3 regions of the Streptomyces sp. NPDC033165 genome follow, and region 3 is predicted to be linked to each of the others. Evidence: riboswitches for the same ligand, from Rfam matches in the RefSeq annotation. Region 3 holds a riboswitch; each other region holds the start of a gene.

Region 1 (6,563 bases), on a different contig from region 3:
TGGAGAACCGGTCGCGGTTCTTCCCGGCCATGTCTCCCGCCTCCCCGCTACGCACGTCCGTCCCCGCACACGGTACGGGACCGGGTGCGGGGACGGGCGGAGGCTACCGTCTCGGGGCTACGGGTCAGCCCTTGAAGCGCGGGAAGGCGGAGCGGCCCGCGTACACCGCGGCGTCGTCGAGGATCTCCTCGATGCGCAGCAGCTGGTTGTACTTGGCGACGCGGTCCGAGCGGGCCGGGGCACCGGTCTTGATCTGGCCGCAGTTCACGGCGACGGCGAGGTCGGCGATGGTGACGTCCTCGGTCTCGCCGGAGCGGTGCGACATCATGCACTTGAAGCCGTTGCGCTGGGCCAGCTCGACGGCGTCCAGGGTCTCGGTCAGCGAACCGATCTGGTTGACCTTGACGAGCAGGGCGTTGGCGGAGCCCTCCTCGATGCCACGGGCCAGGCGCTCCGGGTTGGTGACGAAGAGGTCGTCGCCGACGATCTGGACCTTGGAGCCGATGCGGTCGGTGATGATCTTCCAGCCCGCCCAGTCGTCCTCGTACAGCGGGTCCTCGATGGAGACCAGCGGGTACGCGGAGACGAGCTCCTCGTAGTACTCGGTCATCTCGGCGGCCGAGCGGGACTTGCCCTCGAACTCGTAGACGCCGTCCTTGTAGAACTCGGACGCGGCCACGTCGAGCGCGAGCGCCACGTCACGGCCCGGGACGTAGCCGGCCTCCTTGATGGCCTCGACGATGAGGTCCAGGGCGGCGCGGTTGGACTCCAGGTTCGGGGCGAAGCCGCCCTCGTCGCCGAGTCCGGTGGACAGGCCCTTGGTCTTGAGGACCTTCTTCAGCGTGTGGTAGATCTCCGCACCCCAGCGCAGGGCCTCGGAGAAGGACTCCGCGCCGATCGGGGCGATCATGAACTCCTGGATGTCCACGTTGGAGTCGGCGTGCGAGCCGCCGTTCAGGATGTTCATCATCGGAACGGGCAGCAGGTGCGCGTTCGGGCCGCCGAGGTAGCGGAAGAGCGGCAGGTCGGACGCCTCGGAGGCGGCGTGGGCGACGGCCAGCGAGACGCCGAGGATGGCGTTCGCGCCGAGCGAGGCCTTGTTCTCGGTGGCGTCCAGGTCGAACATCGCCTGGTCGATGAGGCGCTGCTCGGTGGCGTCGTACCCGACGAGCTCCGGGCCGATCTGCTCGATGACGGCGAGGACGGCCTTTTCGACGCCCTTGCCCTGGTAGCGGTTGGGGTCACCGTCGCGAAGCTCGATGGCCTCGAACGCACCGGTGGAGGCGCCGGACGGAACGGCAGCACGACCCGTACTGCCGTCGTCGAGGCCAACCTCGACCTCGACCGTGGGGTTGCCCCGGGAGTCGAGGATTTCCCTGGCTACGACGACGTCGATGGACGGCACGAGGCATCTCCTTCTGGGATATGACACTGGTTGTGCAGGGTCACTGTGGCCTTGCGACACGAGCCTAACCGGCCCGGCCGCGTGAGCCGGCCGACCGCCCGCCTCCTGGGACGAAAAAGGGCCCAAGGACCTGCATGACGGGACAAAACTCCAAAAATCTACTGCTCAGTAACAAGCACTGCCGGCAAGTTGCCGACAAGAGGTGAACGCATCCGCCCCCGGCCACCCCGCGCCCCGCACACCCAAAGACCCCGGCCCGGCGCGCACGGGGGTGAGCGCGCCGGGCCGGGGAGCCGTGCGAGGGAGGGGCCGCCGGGCATCCTCCCTCCGGGGAGGAGAGACGGCGTTTTACTTCAGGTGGAGCTGCTGACCCGGGAAGATCAGGTCCGCGTCCTCGACGATGTCGTCGTTGAGCTTGAAGAGCTTGCTCCAGCCGCCCTTGACGTCTTCCTTCTCGGCGATGCTGCTCAGCGTGTCGCCGGGCTTGACCTTGTACTCGCCGTCACCCTTCTTGACCTTCTCGCCGGTCGGGGTGGTGACGGTCTTCTTGCTCTCGGCCTTCTTCTCGGCCTGCGGAGCGGTGCGCTGCTCGCTGCGCGTGGTGGGCTGCTCGGCCTGGCGCTCGGGCTGCGCCTGGCCGGAGCCGGTGTTCACACCCGGGTCCACACCGTCGTTGGTGAGACCGCCCGCACCGGCGCAGGCCCAGGCGCCCGGGCCCTGCATGTCGAGGAGCTTCTCGGCGGTGGCGATCTGCTGGCCCTTGGTGGCCAGGTCGGCGCGCGCGGCGTACTGCGTACCTCCGGCGGCGGCCCAGCTGGACTGCGAGAACTGGAGCCCGCCGTAGTAGCCGTTGCCGGTGTTGATGGACCAGTTGCCGCCGGACTCGCACTGGGCGACGGCGTCCCAGGTCTCGACGGAGGCCGCGGAAGCACTGGTCGCGCCCATCAGCGGGACGGCGACGGCGGCACCGGTGACACCCGCGAGGGTGGCGAGACGGACGGCCTTGGACGGGCGGCGGTGCTTGCCCTTGCTGTTCAGCAGCATGGAACGAATCTCCTCACCGACGCCTACGAGGTGAGCTGTCGGGTTCGGGCTGATGAGTTGCCCGGTCGCGCGGCTCGCACGACTTCACCCCAAGCCGGTCCCGTACGGATCCGGCGGCCTACCTTGGTTCCCCCGCTCCTGCCTACGGCGCTTACGCGTCTGTTCCCCTCGACCGACGGCAGGATTCGGCGTGACGGTCGACGGGGCCCGCGGTGCGAGCGGTTCCGACCGTAAACACAGGCAACCCCGACATTCAAAGATGGACATAGGGGGCAATCGACCCGAACTGACCAGGGACGGCGGACTGTTTCCGCAGGTCGGAGGCGATGCGCCCGGACGAGCCGGGCGAGCTGGGCCAGTTGAAGCAAAGAGACCCATGTCTCACTTACACAAAAGTGGACATAGGCCTCTGAACTGCCCGGGGTTTCGGGGCGTTTTCCCGAGTTTGAATCAGTTGGCGGCGGGCTCCCCCGCGCCCTCGGAAGCACCCTGCCCCAGCCCCACGTCCAGGCTCTGACCGGGGAGGATCAGGTCCGGGTCGGAGCCCAGGAGGTCCTTGTTGGCCTCGTAGAGACCGGTCCACCCCTGGGGAAGTTTCTGTGCGTCAGCAATCGCCCAGAGGCTGTCCCCGGGCTGCACGACGTAGTCACCGGCGACCGCGCCGCCGTCCCGTGCGTCACCCTCGCCCCGCGAAGCATGCCGACCGGACTCACGGGGGCCGTCCCCGCCCGCAGCGTCGGCCTCCTCGGGCGCGGGGGCGCCCCGGTGCTTGCCGCCGGCCTCGCGCTCGTCGCCCGTCGAGGCGTCGGGGGCCGTGGAGGGCTCCGAGACGTCGGGCGCCTCGGACGCCGGCGGGGCGGAAGGGGTCGCCGAGGGGTCGGGGGCGCCGCTCTCCTCTCCCGCGCCGCCGTCGCCGTCGCCCTTGGCGCCGTCGCCCGCACCGGCGGACGTATCAGGCGTATCGCCCTTACTTCCTCTACTTCCCTTATTGCCCTTGTCGTCCTTGTCGCCCTTGCCGCTTCCATCAGCCTGGTCGACCGTGCTCGATTCACCCGTCTCGCCGGACACATCCGTCTCGTCGGTCGGGGCTGACGTCGGCTCATCCGAGGGTGCGGTGCCCGGGTCGACTCCCGGCAGGCTGCCGTCCACCGCGAGGCCGGAGATCACCGCGCAGCTCGGCCAGGCCTTCGCCCCCTGGTCGTCCAGGACCTTCTCGGCGACGGCGATCTGCTGCGAGCGACTGGCGAGGTCGGCCCGGGGCGCGTACGTGGTGCCGCCGTACGCCGACCAGGTCTCCTGCGAGAACTGGAGCCCGCCGTAGTAGCCGTTGCCGAGATCGGCGCTCCACATGCCGCCGCTCTCGCACTCCGCGACCCGGTCCCAGGTGGCGGACTCGGCCGCGTGTGCGCCGCTCGCGCCGAGCAGCGGGATGGCGATGGCCGATCCCGTCACGCCTGCGGCGACGACGATGGCGGGTGCCTGGCGAGGGCGGCGGTGTCTGCCGTTCGCGGAGCCCATGGGTATGCCTTCCGTGCGACTGACAAGCAAGTGACTTGAGCACCGCGCCGCGGGAATCCGCGCATGCACGGTGCGCAAGTGACGCGTGGGCAACATGCGGCCGACGCGTCGAACCGTGAACCTAGCGGGACTCGAACGCATGTCACAAGTCGATGCAGCGCAGATCACGCGAAAGTCACAGAGTTGACAGCGAGTCACCTTTTTCGAGACGGCTTCCGGGCTCGAACTCGACCGGGAGAGTCCGCAGTCCACGCATGATCAGGCCGCCGCGCCAGCGCAAATCGGCAGGTTCTGCCGCAAGTCGCAGGCCAGGAAGCCGCTTCAGCAGCGTGGCCAGTGCGGCCTGGCCCTCCAGCCGGGCCAGCGGCGCTCCCAGGCAGTAGTGGATGCCGTGACCGTAACCGAGGTGCTGATTGTCACTCCGTGCGAGGTCCAGAGTGTCCGGTTCCGCGAACCTCTCAGGGTCCCGGTCGGCGGCCGCCAGCACCACCAGCACGGGATCGCCGGCGGCGATCTCCTGCCCGCCCAGCGTCAGCGCCTCGGTGGCGTACCGCCAGGTCGCCAGCTCCACCGGCCCGTCGAACCGGAGCAGTTCCTCGATCCCGGTGGCCAGCAGCCCGCTCTCCCCCGCGTCCAGGGAGACTTCCAGCCGGGCGCGCTGCTCGGGGTGGCGCAGCAGTGCGTAGGTGCCGTTCCCGATGAGGTTGACCGTCGTCTCGAACCCGGCGAAGAGAAGGATGAACGCCATCGCCGCGGCCTCGTTCTCCGTGAGGTGCTCGCCGTGGTCGCTGGCCCGGATCAGCCCGGAGATCAGGTCGTCGCCCGGATTCTCCCTTTTACGGTGGATGAGTTCGGCGAGATAGCCGCGCATCTTCTTCACCGACCGCGCCACCCCGCCACGCGGACCGCCGCCGTGCCGGATCATCATGCCCGCCCAGTCCCGGAAGTCGTCCTGGTCCTCGCGCGGGACGCCGAGCAGATCGCAGATGGCGTAGATGGGGAGCGGGAAGGCGAAGTCATGGATCAGATCGGCCTCCCCCTTCTCGACGAAGTCGTCGATGAGCCGGTCCGTCAGCTCCTGCACCCGGGGCGCGAACTCCGCGACCCGGCGCGGGGTGAACGCCTTGGACACGAGCCGGCGCAGCCGGGTGTGGTCCGGCGGGTCGATGTTCAGCAGATGCGTCATCAGGTCCGCTTTGCGCTCGCCCGGAATGCCCGTCTTCCCCTTCGCGTGCGGCGACTCGGCGTGGTGCGCCGGATTCTTGGACAGCCGCGCGTCGGCGAGCGCCTGCCGGGCGTCCCCGTACCGCGTCACGAGCCACGCCTCGACCCCGCTGGGCAGCGCGGTCCGGTGTACGGGGCTGTGCTCGCGGAGCCAGGCGTAGGCGGGGTAGGGGTCGGTGGCGAACTCCCAGGTGAAGAGTTCGGGGGCGCCTTCGGGAGGAGCGGCGTGGGGGCAGGAGGGGCTGTCGTTCACTCCTCGACGGTATCGGGAGCCCCTGCGGTGGAGCCGTCGGGCCTGTCTGCGGTCCGGGCCGCCTTGAGGTCGGCCAACTCGCGCTCGGCGTAGTGATGGCCCATCTCCTTGGCCTTGCGGAACCACTCCTCGGCCTCGTCGAACCGTGCCTCCGCCGTCAGGGAGAGCCCGAGCAGGTAGGCCGCGGCGTAGTCACCCAGTTCGTGGGCCTTCGCGAACCACTTCCGGGCCTCTTCCGGTTCGCCCCGTTCCTCCAGGAGCAGGCCGAAGTTGCTGGCCCCTGTGGCACTCCCCTGTTCGGCGGACTGTTGGAACAGGAGGGCCGCCTCCTCCGTCTCGCCGCGCTGCTCAAGGGACAGGCCGAGATCATTGACCGCCTGGCTGTCTCCCTCCCGCACCGCGATCCGGTGCCACCGCACCGACTCCTCGTAATCGCCCCAGGAGTAGTACAGCGAGCCGATGCGCGAGGCGACGTCCTTCACCCGGCCCCACTCGGCGGCCCTCTGGTACCAGTGCAGGGCCGACTGGTGGTCCCCGTCGCCCCGAAGCAGGTCGCCCAGCCAGAACGCGGAGACCGCGTCACCGCTCTCCGCCGCCACCCGCAGCCAGTGCTCCGACCGCTGGGCGAGGGCGATGCCCAGCAGCCGCTGTGCCTCGACGTTCCCGCTCTCCGCGGCCTCCTCCAGATACGGGGTCGCGGCCGCCATGTCCTCCCGGTCGAACAGCAGACTCCCCAGTCGGCCCGCCGCCTCGGTGCTGCCCGCCTCCGCGGCCCGGCGGAACCAGCCCTCGGCGGCCGCGTCGTCCCCGTACTCCTCCTCGATGCGGCCGAGGGTCAGCAGCGCCTCCGGGTCCCTGTCCGCCTGCGGCCCCAGGACCGCGCGGGCGGATTCGAGGACGACGTCCACCGCGGGCGACGCGGCGTCCTCGCGCGCGACCGCCTCGAAAGCGCGCGGCCACAGCCCCAGCGGAACAGGTCCGAAACCCGGCAGGCCGTCCCGTGCGTCCTCGACCAGGGAGCCGTACACCCGCCAGGTGCCGCCCTCCGTACCGGGCACGAGCATGCCCGTGACGCCGTGACGCATACCGGACGCCCAGGCGAGGGCCCGGTCGAAGTCC
Region 2 (6,563 bases), on a different contig from region 3:
GAGGAGCCCGGCATCGACCATCTCGGTCACGGTGTCGACGCGGATCACGCCCGCCTGCCGCATCAGGGCGGAGACCGTGGTGTCGGGGATGCGGCTGACGGGGACGGCGTGGCCGGGCGGGCTGGTGCCGCTGTGCCGGGCGCCCTTCACCACGACGACGGGCTTCACGGCGCCGGTGCGGCGGGCGAGGCGGGTGAACTTGCGGGGGTTGCCGAGCGATTCGAGGTAGAGCAGGGCCACGTCGGTGTCCGGGTCCTCGAAGGAGTACTGGAGGAAGTCGTTGCCGGAGACATCGGCCCGGTTGCCCGCCGAGATGAACGAGGACAGCCCGGCGCCGCGCCGGTGGAGGCCGGAGAGCAGGGCGATGCCGATCGCCCCGGACTGGGTGAACAGGCCGATCCGGCCGCGGGCCGGCGACTCGGGGGCGAGGGAGGCGTTGAGCCGGACGGTCTCGGCGGTGTTGATGATGCCGAAGGCGTTCGGGCCGATGATCCGCATGCCGTACGAGCGGGCCTGGCGGACCAGTTCGCGCTGGAGCTCGCGGCCCTCGGAGCCGCGTTCGGCGTAGCCGGCGGAGAGGACGACGAGGCCCTGGACGCCGTGCTCCCCGCAGTCGGCGACGGCCTCGGGGACCCGGTGGGCGGGGACGGCGATGACCGCGAGGTCGACCTGCTCGTCGATCTCGCCGAGCGAGCGGTGGGCGGGGACCCCGTCGAGGGTGGCCAGGCCCTCGTCGAAGGCCCGGTTCACCGCGTACGTACGGCCGGTGAAGCCGGAGGCGAGGAGGTTGCGCAGGACGGTGCGGCCCACCCCGCCGGTGGTGCGTCCGGTACCGATGACCGCGACGGACCCGGGGTCGAGCAGGCGCTGGACCGAGCGGGCCTCGGCGCGCTGTTCGCGGCCGCGCTGGACGGCGAGGGACTTCTCGGTGGGTTCGAGGTCGAGGGTGAGGTGGACGGAGCCGTCCTCGAAGCTGCGGCGCTGGGTGTATCCGGCGTCCCGGAACACCTTGATCATTTTGTTGTTGGCGGGGAGCACCTCGGCGGCGAAACGCCGGATGCCGCGTTCGCGGGCGACCGCGGCGATGTGTTCGAGCAGGGCGGAGGCGACGCCACGGCCCTGGTGGGCGTCCTGGACGAGGAAGGCGACCTCGGCCTCGTCGGCGGGGGCGGAGGCGGGGCGGCCCCGGTCGTCGATGCGGTCGTAGCGGACCGTGCCGATGAACTCGCCGCCGATCGTGACGGCCAGTCCCACCCGGTCGACGTAGTCGTGATGGGTGAAGCGGTGCACATCCCGGTCGGATAGCCGGGGATACGGGGCGAAGAACCGGTAGTACTTCGACTCGTCGGACACCTGCTCGTAGAAGCTGACAAGTCGCTCGGCGTCGTCCGTGGTGATCGGCCTGATGCGCGCGGTGCCACCGTCGCGGAGCACCACGTCCGCTTCCCAGTGGTCGGGGTACGCGTGATGCGGACTCTGCTCCGGCGTGGGCTGCATGGACAAAGCCTACGGCGGGCATCCCGGTCGCGGAGGGATCGGTACCGGGGCAGTCTGATGAGGCCCGGCCGAGGGCGGCCGGGGCGCGGGGCCCGGACGGGAGGCCGGGCACAGCACTGCGCACCGCATGAGAGACTGGTCTAGACAACCGTTGATATGTGAAGGGCAGAACCATGGCTGAGCGCCGCGTAAACGTCGGTTGGGCCGAGGGCCTGCACGCCCGCCCCGCTTCCATCTTCGTCCGTGCCGCCACGGCGTCCGGCGTGCCGGTGACGATCGCCAAGGCCGACAGCAGCCCGGTGAACGCCGCCTCCATGCTCGCCGTGCTCGGCCTGGGCGCACAGGGCGGCGAGGAGATCGTCCTCGCGTCCGACGCGGATGACGCCGAGGCCGCTCTGGACCGGCTGGCGAAGCTGGTCGCCGAGGGGCTGGAAGAGCTTCCCGAGACCGTCTGACCCGTCCCGCCCGCCCCACGGGCGATCCGCCCGCCCCCACCGGACGGAAATACGTGAGAGCCGCGACCCCTTGCCGGGGCTGCGGCTCTTTCGCTTTCCCGGAGATATCCGTGCACCGGGAATTCGGGCAGCACGAATACCACCCTCCGCAATTACTCCCCCTTTGTATACGGCGCGATTGTTAATGACGGGCACTCGCGATGTTTACGCCAGGTTGCGAAGTGCTCACCCGGGGCCCGGCGGCCGCGCGGTGGCCGGGCCGGTCCGGGCGGCGGAGCCGGTGGGCCGCCACCGCGCGTTCCGCGTGCTGGGCGGTGAGCGCCCTGGCCCGCTCGGCGTCGCCCCGTGCCACGGCGTCCACGATGGCGCCGTGCTCGGCCCAGGAGTCGGCCGGGCGGACCGGCTGTTCGACCGCGTACATCCAGGCGATCTTGTGCCGGAGCTGGGTGAGCAGCGCGATCAGGCCAGGGCTCCCGGAGGCCTGGGCGAGGGTCTCGTGGAACCAGCCGCCCAGCGAGCGCAGATCCTCGCCCTCGCCCCGGCGGGCCCGCTCCTGACCGAGCCTCACCAGCCCGCGGAGCACCTTGAGGTGGGCGTCCGTACGGCGCTGGGCGGCGCGCGCGGCACCCAGCGGCTCCAGGAGCATCCGCACCTCCAGCAGGTCGGCCGCCTCCTGCTCGGTGGGCTCGGCGACACAGGCGCCGGCGTGCCTGCGGGTGACGACGAAGCCCTCGGACTCCAGGGTGCGCAGCGCCTCACGGACCGGGACGCGGGAGACCCCGTACCGCCGGGCCAGCAGCTCCTCGGTGAGGCGGCTGCCGCGCTCGTAGACACCGGAGACGATGTCGTCACGGATTGCCGTGCATACCGAATGCGCGGGAATGCGCATGTCCGAACCTCCGCCTTAATCCCCGCGAAACGCGGCCGCCCGACGTCTGTTCCGTGACTCTATTGCAATCCGCCGGAATTTCCGACGGCAGGCCGGAATCCATGGATATCAACTGGCCGGAGAAGGCCTGTCGCACACCCCGGTACGAGGGATTCCGCCGGAATTGCCGAAGGCCCCGGCGGGGAGCCGGGGCCTTCGGGAAGCGGGGTGCGCGGGTGGGGTCAGACGTTCAGACCGTGGGAGCGCAGGTAGCCGACGGGGTCCATGTCGGAGCCGTAGTCGGGGGTGGTCCGGGCCTCGAAGTGCAGGTGCGGGCCGGTGGAGTTGCCGGTGGAGCCGGACAGGCCGATCTGCTGGCCGGAGGCGACGCTCTGGCCGACGGAGACGCCGATCGAGGAGAGGTGGCCGTACTGGGTGTACGTGCCGTCAGCCATCCGGAGCACGATGTTGTTGCCGTACGCGCCGCCCCAGCCGGCCTCGACGACCGTGCCGGCGCCGACCGCGACGACGGAGCTGCCGGAGGGGGCCATGAAGTCCACGCCGGAGTGGCTGCCGGAGGACCAGAGCGAACCGCCCGCCTTGTAGCCGGTGGTGACGTGGGATCCGGCGACCGGGAGGTGGAAGGCGTTCAGGCGGGCGCGCTCGGCGGCGCGGGCGGCGCGGGCCTTCTCCTCGCGGATCTCCTTGGCACGGGCCTCGGCCTTGCGCTCGGCCTCCGCCTTCGCCTTGGCCTTGGCTTCGGCGGCGGCCTTGGCCTTCGCCTTCGCGATCGCTTCGGCCTGCTGCTGCTGCGCCTTCGCCTGGGCGTCGATCTGCTCGGCGAGGGTGGCGTCGAGGGCGATGGCCTGGGTGAGGCCGGTGTCGACGACCTTGGGCGCCTCGGCGTCCGCGGCGAGGGCCGGAGAGGCCAGCGAGCCGAGGACTCCGGTGGTGGTCAGAGCCGCGATTCCGGCGGCCTGGGCGCTCCGGCGCGTGAGGCGGCTCGGGGCACGGTGCTTCCCGGTGGCACGGGTGAACGCCATGAAGGGGCTGATCCTTTCCTTCCCTCTCGCCTACCGGGTTAGCTGACGGGTTCGGAGCAGGAAGGTCTCCTACGGATCGCCGCGCCGGGTGTGGCGCGGATCTCCGATTCACCCCAGGGACTGCGTGGGTCCCCGGCTCCCCAGGCTCGCGCCTGACGGGGACTCGGCGATCGCTGCCCGGCGCCGCGGATGCGGCATACGGGTGACGGACAGCGGAGCCGACGCTAAGCGGGCCGCCTTCCCATCACCAAACGGACAAGGGGATTTGTCGCACATCCCACAGGGCAGACAGGCAACCTCTCCACCAAATCCGACCAACTGCCTCAATAGGGCAAAAAGGGAGGACCCCGACGAACTGCTGTTCGTCGGGGTCCCGTTTGCCCCGTTGCGGTGCGCTTGCGTCAGCCGGTGACGACGGAGACCTCTCCGATGCCGAGCGCCTTTACGGGCTCCTCGATCTGAGCGGCATCCCCCACCAGGACCGTGACCAGCCGGTCCACCGGGAAGGCGTTGACGACGGCGGCGGTCGCCTCCACCGTGCCCGTCTCGGCGAGCCGGGCGTAGAGGCGGGCCTGGTAGTCGTCGGGGAGGTGCTGCTCGACCTGGTCGGCCAGGGTGCTCGCGACGGAGGCAGCGGTCTCGAACTTCAGCGGGGCGACGCCCACCAGGTTCTGCACGGCCGTCTCGCGCTCGGCGTCGGTCAGCCCCTCGGCGGCCAGCGTCCGCAGGACCTTCCAGAGGTCCTCCAGCGCCGGTCCGGTGGACTCGGTGTCCACCGAGCCGCTGATCGCGAGCATGGCCGCGCCGCCCGAGTCGGGGCCGCTGGAGCGCAGCACCTGGGCGAAGGCGCGCACGCCGTAGGTGTAGCCCTTCTCCTCGCGCAGGACCCGGTCCAGCCGGGAGGTGAGGGTCCCGCCCAGGCAGTACGTGCCGAGCACCTGTGCGGGCCACACGCTCTCGTGCCGGTCGGCGCCGATCCGGCCGATCAGCAGCTGGGTCTGGACCGCGCCGGGGCGGTCCACGATGACCACACGGCCGGTGTCGTCCGCGGTGATCGGCGGGACCGGGCGGGCCTGGCCCGCGTTGCCCGACCAGTCGCCGAGGGTGTCGGCCAGCAGCGCGTCCAGGTCGATGCCGGTGAGGTCACCGACGATCACGGCGGTCGCGGTCGACGGGCGGACGTGGGCGTCGAAGAACGCGCGCACCGCGGCCGCGTCGATCTGGCGCACCGTCTCCTCGGTGCCCAGACGCGGACGGGACATCCGGGCGGTGGCCGGGAAGAGCTCCTTGGAGAGCTGCTTGGCGGCGCGCCGGGACGGGTTGGCCTGCTCGTGCGGGATCTCGTCGAGGCGGTTGCCGACGAGGCGCTCGATCTCGCTCTCGGCGAAGGCCGGGGCCCGCAGCGCCTCGGCGACCAGACCGAGGGCCTTGGCCAGCCGGGAGGCCGGGACCTCCAGGGAGACCCGGACACCGGGGTGGTCGGCGTGCGCGTCCAGGGTGGCGCCGCAGCGCTCCAGCTCGGCGGCGAACTCCTCGGCGCTGTGCTTGTCGGTGCCCTCGGACAGCGCCCGCGACATGATCGTGGCCACGCCGTCCAGGCCCTCGGGCTCGGCCTCCAGCGGCGCGTCCAGGAAGATCTCCACGGCGACGACCTGCTGGCCGGGGCGGTGGCAGCGCAGCACGGTCAGCCCGTTGGGCAGGGCGCCTCGCTCGGGTGCGGGAAAGGCCCACGGCCGGGCGGTGCCCGGGGTCGGCTGCGGGTGGTACTCCATGGCTACTCCAGTCACGGCGGCGTCGCTCACTTGTCCGCCCCCTCGGGTGCTTCGGTGCCTGCCGTGTCCTCGACGGCCCCCTCGTCCTCGGCCGGCTCGACGGGCTCGTAGACCAGCACCGCCCGGTTGTCGGGGCGCAGGGCCGCCCGCGCCGCCTCGCGCACCTCCTCCGCGGTGATGTCCAGGACTCGTCCCACGGCGCTCAGGGCGAGCTGCGGGTCGCCGAACAGGACCGCGTAGCGGCACAGTTCGTCGGCGCGGCCCGCGACCGTCCCCAGGCGGTCCAGCCACTCGCGCTCCAACTGGGCCTGCGCGCGCTCCATCTCCTCCGGGGTGGGCCCCTCGGCGGCGAACCGGGCCAGCTCCTCGTCGACCGCGGCCTCGATCTGCTCCACCTCGACCCCGCCGGAGGTCTTCACATCCAGCCAGCCCAGCGAGGGCGCACCGGCGAGCCGCAGCAGCCCGAAGCCTGCCGCCACCGCCGTACGGTCGCGGCGGACCAGGCGGTTGTGCAGGCGGGAGGACTCGCCGCCGCCGAGCACGGTCAGCGCCAGGTCGGCCGCGTCACAGGCGCGGGTGCCGTCGTGCGGGAGGCGGTAGGCGGCCATCAGGGCACGCGCCGGGACCTCCTCGTGGACGACTTCGCGCAGCTGCTCGCCGATGATCTCGGGCAGGGTGCCGTCGCGCGGCGGCTGCTTGCCGTCGTGGGACGGGATGGAGCCGAAGTACTTCTCGACCCAGGCGAGGGTCTGCTCGGGGTCGATGTCCCCGACGATGGAGAGCACCGCGTTGTTGGGCGCGTAGTACGTACGGAAGAACGCGCGGGCGTCCTCCAGGGTGGCCGCGTCCAGGTCGGCCATGGAGCCGATCGGGGTGTGGTGGTACGGGTGGCCCTCGGGGTAGGCGAGGGCGGTGAGCTTCTCGAACG
Region 3 (6,563 bases):
CTGACGTCCAGCCCCGAAGGCGCGACCGCGTACGTCGAGGCGGACATGCGCGACACGGACACCGTCCTGGCCGGGGCCGCCGAGACCCTGGACCTGACGCGGCCGGTCGCCCTGGTGATCTCGGACGTGCTCGGGCACATCGTGGACTGGGACGACGCGCTGTCCCTGGTACGGCGGCTGGTGGAGCGGCTGCCCTCGGGCAGCTACCTCTCGCTCTCGCACTCCACCGCCTCGGACGAGGCGCACCGCGCCGTGCAGGACGAGTACAACTCATCCGGCGCCATCCCGTACATCTTCCGGGAGCCGGAGACGACGATCGCGTTCTTCGACGGGCTGGAGATGGTGGAGCCGGGGATGGTGTCCTGGCCGAACTGGCGGCCCGACGCGAACACCGGCACCACCACGGCCCGGGCCGGGTGGGGGGCCGTCGCCCGCATCCCGTAACCCCTGTCCGCAACCGCCGCGCCGCGCACCGGGATGGACCGGTGCGCGGCGCGCTCGGCCCGCAGAGGCGTACAGCATGAGCACCAGAGGTACGGCAGAGCCCTTCGAAGCCGATCCGTTCCGCGCCCGCGATACACGGGAAGCCGCGGCGGACCGGCTCCTGCGGGCCGCCATGCGCTCCGGTGCGCACCTGATCAGCGAGGCCGCCACCCTGATCAACGGCTCGGCAGTGCTGGCCGACCCGATCGCCGGAGCCGTCTACAGCACCCCCGCCGTCGCGGCCGCCGCCGGCGTCCGGGCGGCGTCCCACCCGCAGGACCACCCGCACCACGTCCTGCGGCCGGCGGCCGGCGCCGTCCTCGTCCTGCACCCGGCGCCCGTCGTCCGCGCCGAGCACACCGCCCTCGTCGCCACCACCACCGCGGCCCTGCTGGAGGTCCGGGGGCAGCGCGCCGCCGAACTGCGCGCCGAGCAGATGCGGCTGCACTCCACGCTGCTCCGGCTGCTCCTGGGCGGCCACACCACCGCCGTCACCGACACCCTGGGCGCCGACGGCCTCACGCATGTCACGGTCTACCGGCTCACCGGCCCCGACGTTCCCACCGCCCACCAGGTCCTCTGGCGCGCCGCCCGCCCCTCCCTCGCCGGGCACAGCGGCTCCTGCGCCCTGATCGGCGAGCTGGACGGCGAGCTCCTGGTCGCCGAACTCCACCGCGGCCAGGACAACGGGCGGATCCTCCGCCTGGTCTCCCGGGTCAGTGAACGCCACCACCTCCTCGCGGGCCTCGCCGGACCGCTCCCGCTCGCGGACATGCCCACCGCGCACGCGGACGCGGCCGCCGCCCGGCACAGCGCCACCCCCGCCCACCGCGTCGTCCCCGCCGATGCCGTGGGCGCCACACAGCTCGTCCGCCTCCTGGACCCCGGCTCCTACAGCCGGTGGGCGGCCGCCGTCCTCGGCCCGCTCACCCCGCAGCACCGGCACCTGCTCCTGGTGTGGCTGCGCACCGGCAGCACCCCGCGCGCCGCCGCCGCGCTCGGTATCTCCGCCGGCACCCTCCGCACCCGGCTGCGCGAGCTGACCGCCCTGCTCGGCACGGACCTCGACGACGCCACCGTGCGGGCCCATCTCCTCCTCGCCCTCCGCGCTCCCGCCTCCGGCGACCACAACGGCCACGCTCACGACGGCGGGCAGGGGGACTCGGGCCCGACGCCGCCGGGAAGCCAAGCGGCCGCGGGCCCGTACGGTCCAGCCCGGTTGAAGACGCTGCCCGCCGGGATTCTCGACACCGCCCCCGCCCTCTCCTGGGCCACCGGTCTGGTCGGCGGTCTCGAACCGCACCTGCGGATCGCGCTGGCCTGCTGGCTGCGCCACCACGCGAAGACCGCGCCCGCCGCGACCGAACTGCACGTCCACCGCACCACCCTGACGGTCTGGCTCGCCCAGTGCGCCGAGCATCTCGACCGGAACCTCGATGACGCCGCCGTCCGCGCCGAGCTCCACCTCGCTCTCGAAACCACCGCGGCCACCGACGGCGCGGACGACCCGCGCGCCCTGCCCCGGCGCGGCGGCCGCACCTACCGGCGTACCTGACGGCGGCAGCGGGAAACGGCGGAAGGCGGTGCCACCGCGCGAACGGGTGGCACCGCCTTCCGGGTCTCCGCGCCTCGGTCAGTAGGCGCCGAAGACGTTGTCGATGGAGCCGTAGCGGTCGGCGGCGTAGTTGCACGCGGCGGTGATGTTGGCGACCGGGTCGTAGCTGTCGGTCGAGGTGCCGGGCACGTGGTAGGCCTGGAAGGTCGGGTCGATGACCTGGAGCAGGCCCTTGGACGGGGTGCCCTTGGCGGCGTTGGAGTCCCAGTTGTTGATGGCGTTCGGGTTGCCGGAGGACTCGCGCATGATGTTGCGGTGGATGCCCTCGTAGCTGCCGGGGATGCCGCGCTCGGCCATGATCGCCAGCGACTCCTTGATCCAGCCGTCGAGGTCGTTCGTGTACGCGGTCGGCTTCTCGGCGGCCGGGGCGGCCTTCGCGACCGGGGCCGCGGCGCGCTCGGAACGGTCGGCGCGGTCAGCCGACTCACCGCGGGCGGCGCTCGCGGAGGCCTTGCCGGACTTGTCCTCCGACGGGGCGGCGGCCTTGGCGCCGATGGTCAGCGTGAGACCCGGGTGAATGAGGTCGGGATTACCGCCGACGACCTTCCGGTTCCCTTCGTAGAGCTTCTTCCAACCGCCGCTGACGGAATATTCGCGGGCGATCTTGGAAAGGGTTTCCCCGGCCGCCACGGAATGCTTGGCGGGCGCGGACTTCACGGCGGACCCGGAAGCGGCCTTGGTGGCGGAATTCACCTGGGCGGCCACGGAGACCGGGGCCACGGCCTGCTGCTGGGCGGCCGGGGCGGGGGCCGCGAAGGCGGTGGTGGCGCCGATCACCGGGAGAGCGAGAACGGCTCCGCCCGTGGTCACGGCGGCGAGGCCGCGGCTCAGCGAGGTGGACTTGGGACGGCGGTGCTTACCCTGTGCGGGCATGGGGAATTTCCTCTCCGGCGCCTGCGAGGTGAGCTGTCGGGTTCAGACGGGAGATGTCTGGCCGCATGGGCATGCGACTTCACCCCAAGCCGTTCCGGTAACGGTTCGGCGACTTACCTGGGTCCCCCGCTCCTGCCGTACGTGAGTGGGTTTCGGATTCCCGGACGGCGGCAGGATTCGGCGTTCCATCCGGATTGACGGTGACCGTAGGCGAGAAACGCCGAACGGAACAAGCCCCGCATTCCGCATCGCTGTTTTTCCGCATGATCGAAACAGGGGATTTCCGACGGGGGCCGCACCGTCACCGCGTCAACTTTCTTCGCACAGAAGGGAACCGAACCCTCCGGATCACCGTCCGCGCCCCGCGACGTGACGCTCACCACTTCCACCGGAGGTGGCGAAAACACGGCCAGGCAAATGCCTCAAGCGCCCTAATAAGCCCTTTACGGATGAGAGTTCCAAAGGAGGTAAATCACCCATATCGATATGGCGAAATGGACTTATCGGGCACGCTGGTCAGGGCCGGTCGAAGCGCTCGCCGGGCGATCGCTTACGGTGTGGGGTGGAGACTAGTAAGCCAACCCTTACCTCCGACGTACGCTGTACCTGCCCGCGTTCGCCCGCCCCGAAGGAACACCACGCCATGACACGCCCCGTCCGCGTCGCCATTGTCGGAGCCGGCCCCGCCGGTATCTACGCTGCGGACGCGCTGCTCAAATCCGAGGTCTGCCAGGACCCGGGGGTCTCCATCGACCTCTTCGAGCGCATGCCCGCGCCCTTCGGCCTGATCCGTTACGGCGTGGCCCCCGACCACCCCCGGATCAAGGGCATCGTCAAGGCCCTCCACCAGGTGCTGGACAAGCCGCAGATCCGCCTCTTCGGGAACGTCAGCTACCCGAACGACATCGGCCTGGACGACCTGCGCTCGTTCTACGACGCCGTGATCTTCTCCACCGGCGCCGAGGCCGACCGGGCTCTCGACATCCCCGGCATCGACCTGGACGGCTCCTACGGCGCGGCCGAGTTCGTCTCCTGGTACGACGGTCACCCCGAGGTCCCCCGCACCTGGCCGCTGACCGCGGAGAAGGTCGCCGTCCTCGGCGTGGGCAACGTGGCGCTGGACGTGGCCCGGGTCCTGGCCAAGACGGCGGACGAGCTGCTGCCCACCGAGATCCCGGACAACGTGTACCAGGGCCTCAAGGCGAACAAGGCGCTGGAGGTTCATGTCTTCGGTCGGCGTGGCCCGGCGCAGGCCAAGTTCAGCCCGATGGAGCTGCGGGAGCTGGACCACTCCCCCAACATCGAAGTCATCGTCAACCCCGAGGACATCGAGTACGACGAGGGCTCCATCGCCACCCGGCGGGAGAACAAGCAGGCCAACATGGTCGCGCAGACCCTGGAGAACTGGGCGATCCGCGATGTCGGCGACCGCCCGCACAAGCTGTTCCTGCACTTCTTCGAGTCCCCCGTCGAGATCCTCGGCGAGGACGGCAAGGTCGCGGCGCTGCGCACCGAGCGCACCGAGCTGGACGGCACCGGCAATGTCCGGGGCACCGGAGAGTTCACCGACTGGGACGTGCAGAGCGTCTACCGCGCCGTCGGCTACTACTCGGAGGAGCTGTCCAAGCTCCCCTTCGACGTGGCCTCCGGCACCGTCCCGCACGAGGCGGGCCGGGTCATCGCCGGGGACGAACACATGGCCTCGGTCTACGTCACGGGCTGGATCAAGCGCGGTCCGATCGGCCTGATCGGCCACACGAAGGGCGACGCCAACGAGACGGTGGCCTGCCTCCTGGAGGACCGCGCCGCCGGTCGGCTGCCCGAGCCGGCGACGCCCGCCCCCGAGGCCGTCGAGGCCTTCCTGGAGGACCGGGGCGTGCGGTACACGACCTGGGAGGGCTGGCACAGGCTGGACGCGCACGAGCAGGCGCTCGGCGCGGCCCAGGGCCGTGAGCGGATCAAGGTCGTGGAGCGCGAGGGCATGCTCAAGGCCTCGGGCGCCTGATCGTCGGCCGGGCGCCCCGGGCGCCGGACCTGACCGTCGGCCGGGCACGTCCCGGCGGACACCGCCCGGCCCTGGACGGGGCCCTCACCGGTCCCGACCGGGGCTGACGTCCGTCCGGGCGGGACCCGGGGCCGCCGTGCCGCCATCCGTGCGGGGCCGGCCCCGGGCCTCGGCCGTGCGCCCCGGCTCCGCACCCCGGAACGTCCGCCACAGGTCCGGTCCGGGGGTGTGCGCCTCGGCGGGCCGACGGACCGTCGAGGTCCCGGCCCAGCGGGCGGCCAGCAGGATCGCGATGTCGTCGGGGCGGTCGATGGCCGCTCGTGCCTCCCCGATGACCTGGTCGGCCGTGTCGGCCAGCGGGACGGCGCCGATGCGTTCGATCGTGGCGCGCAGCCGCTCGATCCCCTCGTCGATGTCGGTACCGGGGCGTTCGATCAGGCCGTCGGTGAAGAGCGCGAGCATGGCGCCCGGTTCGAGCCGCATCTCGGTGACCGGATAGACCGCCTGTCCGTCGATCCCGAGCACGATGCCGCCGGGCAGGTCCAGCACCTCCGTCCGGCCGTCGGGCCTTCGCAGCACGGGCTGCGGATGCCCCGCCCGTACGACACGGGCCACCCCGGTCGCCGGGTCGAGGACCACGTAGCAGCAGCTGGCGAACTGGCCCGGGTCGAGGTCGATGAGCAGCCGGTTCGTCCCGCTCATCACCTCCTGCGGGTCGTGGTTGCTCAGCGCGAACGCCCGCACCGCACTGCGGAGTTGGCCCATCGTCGCGGCGGCGGCGACACCGTGGCCCTGGACATCGCCGATGATCAGCGCGAGTTCGTGACCGGTCTCGATGACGTCGTACCAGTCGCCGCCCACCTCCATGCCCTGGGTGCCGGAGAGATAGCGCCCCAGCGTGTCCACCCCGTCGACCTCCGGCAGCCGGTGGGGCAGCAGGGCGTCCTGGAGTCCGCGGGCGAGGGCCGACTCACTGTCGTAACGCTGGGCGCGCTGGAGCGCCTGGGCGATGAGCCCGGCCAGCGCGGTCAGGACCGTGCGCTCCTCCGGGCTGAAGCCGCGCGGCCGGTCGAAGCCGAGGATGCAGGAGCCCACCGGCCGCCCCGAGGCGATCAGCGGCAGGAAGGCCCGGGCCCCGACGTCCGCGTCGATGGGGATGCCCGGGTAGGCCTCGGCCAGGTGCTGCATGGACTCGAAGAAGATCGGGCGGCCGGTGGTCAGGGTCTCCACCCCGGGAATCCTGACGTCGAGTCCGACCCCGTCGAAGCGGTCGAGGAAGCCCTTGGGGAACCCCGTCTCCCACGCCAGGTGCAGATGACGCTCGTTCAGCAGATAGATGGCGAGCTGGCGGCCGCCGAACGCGGGCAGCAGTTCCTCCGTGACCACGGCGGAGACCTGACGGGCCGTGACCGCCTCGGTCAGCGCGATGGCGAGGGCCACCGGACGGTAGAGCGCGGAGGAGCGGTCGGCGGTGGAGCCGATGCCCAGGCCGGGGGCGGTGACCGATCCGGGGGCGTAGGCCGGCCGGTCGGTCGCCTGGAGGACGACGCTCACCCCGTCGTGGCCCGGATACAGGGAGACGGACAG

Evidence for each region. A riboswitch is a leader RNA that binds a small molecule or an ion and turns the genes downstream of it on or off. The one in region 3 is predicted to bind cyclic di-AMP.
Region 1: it holds a riboswitch for cyclic di-AMP, as region 3 does, so the genes downstream of both, ACZ5WC_RS17490 (transglycosylase family protein) here and ACZ5WC_RS18740 (transglycosylase SLT domain-containing protein) in region 3, are expected to answer to the same signal.
Region 2: it holds a riboswitch for cyclic di-AMP, as region 3 does, so the genes downstream of both, ACZ5WC_RS11500 (M23 family metallopeptidase) here and ACZ5WC_RS18740 (transglycosylase SLT domain-containing protein) in region 3, are expected to answer to the same signal.

What each region holds. Positions count from the first base shown of each region.
Region 1 covers NZ_JBVIPK010000006.1:331,083-337,645, reverse strand. The annotation lists gene ACZ5WC_RS17500 (FtsB family cell division protein) at 1-31, opposite strand, end outside; gene eno (phosphopyruvate hydratase) at 125-1,405, opposite strand; gene ACZ5WC_RS17490 (transglycosylase family protein) at 1,754-2,449, opposite strand; cyclic di-AMP (ydaO/yuaA leader) riboswitch at 2,455-2,609, opposite strand; gene ACZ5WC_RS17485 (transglycosylase family protein) at 2,900-3,967, opposite strand; gene ACZ5WC_RS17480 (cytochrome P450 family protein) at 4,143-5,444, opposite strand; gene ACZ5WC_RS17475 (tetratricopeptide repeat protein) at 5,441-6,563, opposite strand, start outside.
Region 2 covers NZ_JBVIPK010000004.1:60,503-67,065, reverse strand. The annotation lists gene ACZ5WC_RS11515 (bifunctional acetate--CoA ligase family protein/GNAT family N-acetyltransferase) at 1-1,497, opposite strand, end outside; gene ACZ5WC_RS11510 (HPr family phosphocarrier protein) at 1,671-1,952, shown strand; gene ACZ5WC_RS11505 (GntR family transcriptional regulator) at 2,134-2,841, opposite strand; gene ACZ5WC_RS11500 (M23 family metallopeptidase) at 3,063-3,863, opposite strand; cyclic di-AMP (ydaO/yuaA leader) riboswitch at 3,876-4,042, opposite strand; gene ACZ5WC_RS11495 (M16 family metallopeptidase) at 4,265-5,635, opposite strand; gene ACZ5WC_RS11490 (M16 family metallopeptidase) at 5,662-6,563, opposite strand, start outside.
Region 3 covers NZ_JBVIPK010000007.1:162,599-169,161, forward strand. The annotation lists gene ACZ5WC_RS18730 (SAM-dependent methyltransferase) at 1-444, shown strand, start outside; gene ACZ5WC_RS18735 (PucR family transcriptional regulator) at 521-2,038, shown strand; gene ACZ5WC_RS18740 (transglycosylase SLT domain-containing protein) at 2,117-2,971, opposite strand; cyclic di-AMP (ydaO/yuaA leader) riboswitch at 2,975-3,133, opposite strand; gene ACZ5WC_RS18745 (FAD-dependent oxidoreductase) at 3,615-4,976, shown strand; gene ACZ5WC_RS18750 (SpoIIE family protein phosphatase) at 5,061-6,563, opposite strand, start outside.